Regions from separate parts of the Lysinibacillus sp. NPDC093190 genome, predicted to be linked through region 2. Evidence: predicted binding sites of a transcription regulator. Region 2 holds the regulator's gene; the other holds the start of a gene.
What was found. The regulator CtsR, encoded in region 2, represses protease genes until heat stress. The targets are predictions, from matches to a motif close to ATGGTCAATAAAGGTCAAACA.

Region 1 (2,209 bases), on a different contig from region 2:
AGCATGTTCGGTGCATTAGAAAATGTAATTGACCCTGAGCTTGGTATTGATATCGTCAACTTAGGTTTAGTATATGATGTAGAGTTAGATGAAGAAGGTGTAGCAATCGTTACAATGACGCTAACGTCTATGGGCTGCCCAATGGGACCTGTGATTGTTGATCAAGTGAACACAGCATTAGGTGAGCTTCCAGAGGTAAAAAGTACAAATGTCAACATTGTATGGAATCCACCGTGGTCAAAAGATAAAATGTCACGCTATGCAAAAATGGCATTAGGTGTACGCTAAGTCCACTTAAAACACAATAAAAAATCCCCGCTTGCAACAGTAAGCGGGGATTTTGCGTGTAGCGTATTAATCGATACGACATATTTGTAACGGACAATTCTCACAAGCGATTTCATCCTTTAAAAATTGTAGATCGTGAATGGTAATATAACCTTTTTCGAACGATATGATATTGTGCTTCTTTAAGTCATTAAGCATGCGATTAATCATCTCTCTACTCGTCGCACATAAATTAGCGATTTCTGTATTTGTTAACGGTAAGTCAATATAAATAGTGTCATTTTCTAAAGGATTACCATAAGTATTCGAAAGACGGATGAGTGTTGAAAATAAAGCGCCCTTTTTACCATTTAAAACTAAATCGCGCAAACGACTTTGATGCTTTAAATTTTCTGTTTGCAACCACTTCATATATTCCACCATTAAATCGGGTTGTTCCACTAGTAAAAGTTCCAATGATTCACGGCTTAGAACATATAAACTGGAGGGCTCTAATACTTTAGCAGTCATGGAATTATACGTAAGGTTACAAAATAATGAGCCTTCTCCAATAATACTATCTGGACCACAAATACGAATGGTTAGTTCCTTCCCATTCTCCGTTTCCTGACTAATCGAGATAGCTCCTGTTTTTATATAATAAATTTCTTTCGCACGTTCGCCCTCTAAAAAAATTTTACTATCCTTATTTACTTTAATAAAAACACCGTGCTTTTGAAAAAGATTGTGAAATTTCTCTTGCATGTTGCCCATTATAACCATATCTCCAACACATCGCTTTCTTTTTGTAAAAATATCTAATAATTACAAAAGGATGGTGAACAATTTCGATACTAAATCTAAGAAACATAGTTTTATTATAACGTAATTTTCCAGTTATAAGGGGAGGAATTTTAGGGCTAATTCTTTGCTAAGGTTTGTCGTATGTTGTAAAATAAAGTTAGTCAAAAAAGGTCAAACATTTTTCGTGAAACAGAATGGCAAACGGGATTCCGCTTAACATTATTGAAAAGGAGTGTGCTAAATATGCAATTTCAACAATCAAATGACAAAAAACCATTAGAACAATTTGGGCGTAATTTAATAGATGAAGTAAAAAACGGTAAAATGGATCCGGTAATCGGCCGTGATGAAGAAATTCGTAATGTCATTCGTATTTTAACACGCAAAACGAAAAATAACCCTGTCTTAATAGGTGAGCCGGGGGTTGGTAAAACAGCTATTGTAGAAGGGTTAGCCCAACGTATAGTAAAGGGCGATGTTCCTGAGGGGTTAAAGGACTGTGTACTGTATGAGTTGGATATGAGTGCCTTAATAGCAGGTGCTAGTTATCGTGGCCAATTTGAAGAGCGCTTAAAAGGTGTTTTAAAAGAAGTAAAAGAATCAGAGGGGCGCATTATTTTATTTATCGATGAAATTCATACAATTGTTGGTGCAGGCAAAACGGATGGTGCAATGGACGCGGGGAATATGCTAAAGCCAATGCTTGCACGAGGTGAGCTACATTGTATCGGGGCTACAACATTAGATGAATATCGTATGTATATAGAAAAAGATCCTGCTTTAGAGCGTCGTTTCCAACAAGTGCTTGTACGTGAGCCATCTATTGAAGATACAGTTTCCATTTTACGAGGCTTGAAAGAGCGCTTTGAATTACATCATGCAGTACGTATTCATGACCGTGCGATCGTAGCAGCAGCAGAGCTTTCAAATCGCTATATTACAGAGCGTTTCCTGCCAGATAAGGCCATTGATTTAATCGATGAAGCATGTGCGATGATTCGAACAGAAATTGATTCCATGCCACAGGAATTGGATGCAGTAACGCGCCGTATTATGCAGCTGGAGATTGAGGAGCAAGCGTTACGTAAGGAAAAGGACGAGGCAAGTAAAAAACGTCTAGAGCAGCTCAGTGAGGAAT
Region 2 (2,209 bases):
TTTCTAAGGAACCGGGTTGCCCGTATTTTGAGACGAGGACAAATGGGGCACCAGGCTTTAAATTATTCGCTATTTCTTTTAATGTTGCAAGCTTCTCTTGATCATCTTGTATAAAATGAAGCACTAATACACAGCTTGCTGCATCAAACTTCACTGCAGGTAGCTGAGTATCTAGTATAGTTCCTTGATATAAAGAAATATTATTAGGTATGGATTTTAAACGTTCACCAGCTATTTGTAGCATCGCTTCCGATGGATCTATGCCAACAAATGACCAATGAGGTCTTTCCTCAGCGAGCTGTAAAATTTCATTACCGCTTCCGGAGCCAACTACTAAAAATTCAGCTTTTTCATGTAACGCACATTGGTAAAAGGTTTGTGTTAAACGTAGCAATGCATCATAGCTAGGTAGCGTGCGACGAATACCTTTTTCGTATTCATTTGCAAGTTTGTTATTAAATTCCATCGAGTATCACATGCCTTTCAAAAATAATTTATAAATCCAATTTATATTTGAAACTATTTAAGGAATAAGTCCGTAAATAGTAGTACATAAAATAAAAAAATTAAATGGAAGGGTTGATATAAATGGAAACTAAATGGTCTAAGGTAATCATACACGCAAGTGCGTTTTTTGCGCCATGGTTAGTACCAATTATATTTTTCTTAATTGGTTCGGATGAAGAGGTTAAGAGTATTTCTGTGCAAGCTTTATTGTTCCAAGTTGTGATGATAGTGTTACTTACAATTTCGGGTATTTTCAGCTTCCTAATCATTGGTATACCGTTCTTGATTGTATTTGGCATTATGTATTTTATTGCACCAATTATCGGTATTGTGAAGGCTTTATCTGATGAGCCTTGGCGTTATCCAATTGTTGGTCGCTGGGTATAATTTTTATAGACGCAAGTATATGCTAGTTGCATATGCTTGCGTTTTTTCTATTGTTGAAAAGGGTATCTTATAGCTAAGGACAAACGCTTTAACTTCTTTCAGCGGAATTCTCCCACCTCTATAGGTGGTGAGATGACGCCGAGGCATAATTGATTTTTTTTCTGTGTGCGGATTAATTGCAATTATTTTCAAGCGTTTTGTATAATATACTCAAAGAAAGTCAAAGATAGTCAAAGTCAGTGGAGTAAGCGAGGTGTATTCCTAAAATGCGTAATATATCAGACATCATAGAAGGCTACTTAAAGCAAGTACTTGAATTAGGTGGAGAAGGGCATATTGAAATAAAACGTAGTGAAATTGCAGATAAATTTCAATGCGTGCCCTCACAAATAAATTATGTAATTAATACAAGATTTACTGCCGAACGAGGGTACCTTGTTGAAAGCAAACGTGGTGGTGGTGGATACATTCGAATTTTACGTGTCCGCGCGAATTCACAAATTGATCTAATCGATGATGTCCTCAGGCAAATAGACGGTGGAGCATCACAAACAATGGCAGAAGATTTAGTTTATCGACTAATTGATGAGCAGGTAATTTCAAAGCGAGAAGCGAAAATAATGTTAGCAGCAGTTGATCGCTCAACTATCGATTTGCAACTCCCGCTACGGGATAACATTCGAGCAAAAATTTTACGAGCGATGCTAACAACGATTAAATATGAACAGCAAAAATAAAAGAGGTGATGGAAATGATATGCGAACATTGTAAGCAGCGTAATGCGACAGTTACCGTAACACAAGTTCAAAGTGGTCAAAAGGTGGAGCACCATTATTGTGACGTCTGCGCCTCGCAGTTCCATCCATTTCATGCTGAATTTAAGCAAGAGCCAATATCTATTCAACAGCTATTATCCAATTGGTTTGGCTCACCTACATGGCAGCAACAAAAAGTGGGTGAAAAACAGCAAGCACAACCACAACCGCAAACATGTCCACAATGTGGATTTACGTATAAACAATTTTTAAAAGAAGGTAAATTCGGATGCCCTAGCTGCTATGACACCTTTAGTGAGCATTTACCGAAGCTATTTAACCGTATACAGGCAGGTCCTCAACATATAGGGAAAATGCCCGGTGCTCGAAATAATGTTCATGTCATCAAAAAGCAAATTGAAGATATACGTAAACGTATGAGGATTGCTGTAGATGAAGAACAATTTGAAGAGGCAGCTAAGCTTCGTGATGAAGTGAGGGAACTTGAGAAGCAGCTACAATTTGAAGGTGGTGATGTGTCGTGATGATTGAACCGTTTT

Region 1: ACQKOF_RS11210 (ATP-dependent Clp protease ATP-binding subunit) is a predicted target of CtsR. The motif match lies at 1,229-1,249, and genes of this name have one in related genera.

What each region holds. Positions count from the first base shown of each region.
Region 1 is NZ_JBNNVG010000012.1:3,468-5,676, forward strand. It holds gene ACQKOF_RS11200 (metal-sulfur cluster assembly factor) at 1-288, shown strand, start outside; gene ACQKOF_RS11205 (Crp/Fnr family transcriptional regulator) at 355-1,041, opposite strand; gene ACQKOF_RS11210 (ATP-dependent Clp protease ATP-binding subunit) at 1,315-2,209, shown strand, end outside.
Region 2 is NZ_JBNNVG010000005.1:66,158-68,366, reverse strand. It holds gene ACQKOF_RS06045 (class I SAM-dependent methyltransferase) at 1-466, opposite strand, end outside; gene ACQKOF_RS06040 (DUF4870 domain-containing protein) at 589-894, shown strand; gene ACQKOF_RS06035 (CtsR family transcriptional regulator) at 1,161-1,631, shown strand; gene ACQKOF_RS06030 (UvrB/UvrC motif-containing protein) at 1,646-2,194, shown strand; gene ACQKOF_RS06025 (protein arginine kinase) at 2,191-2,209, shown strand, end outside.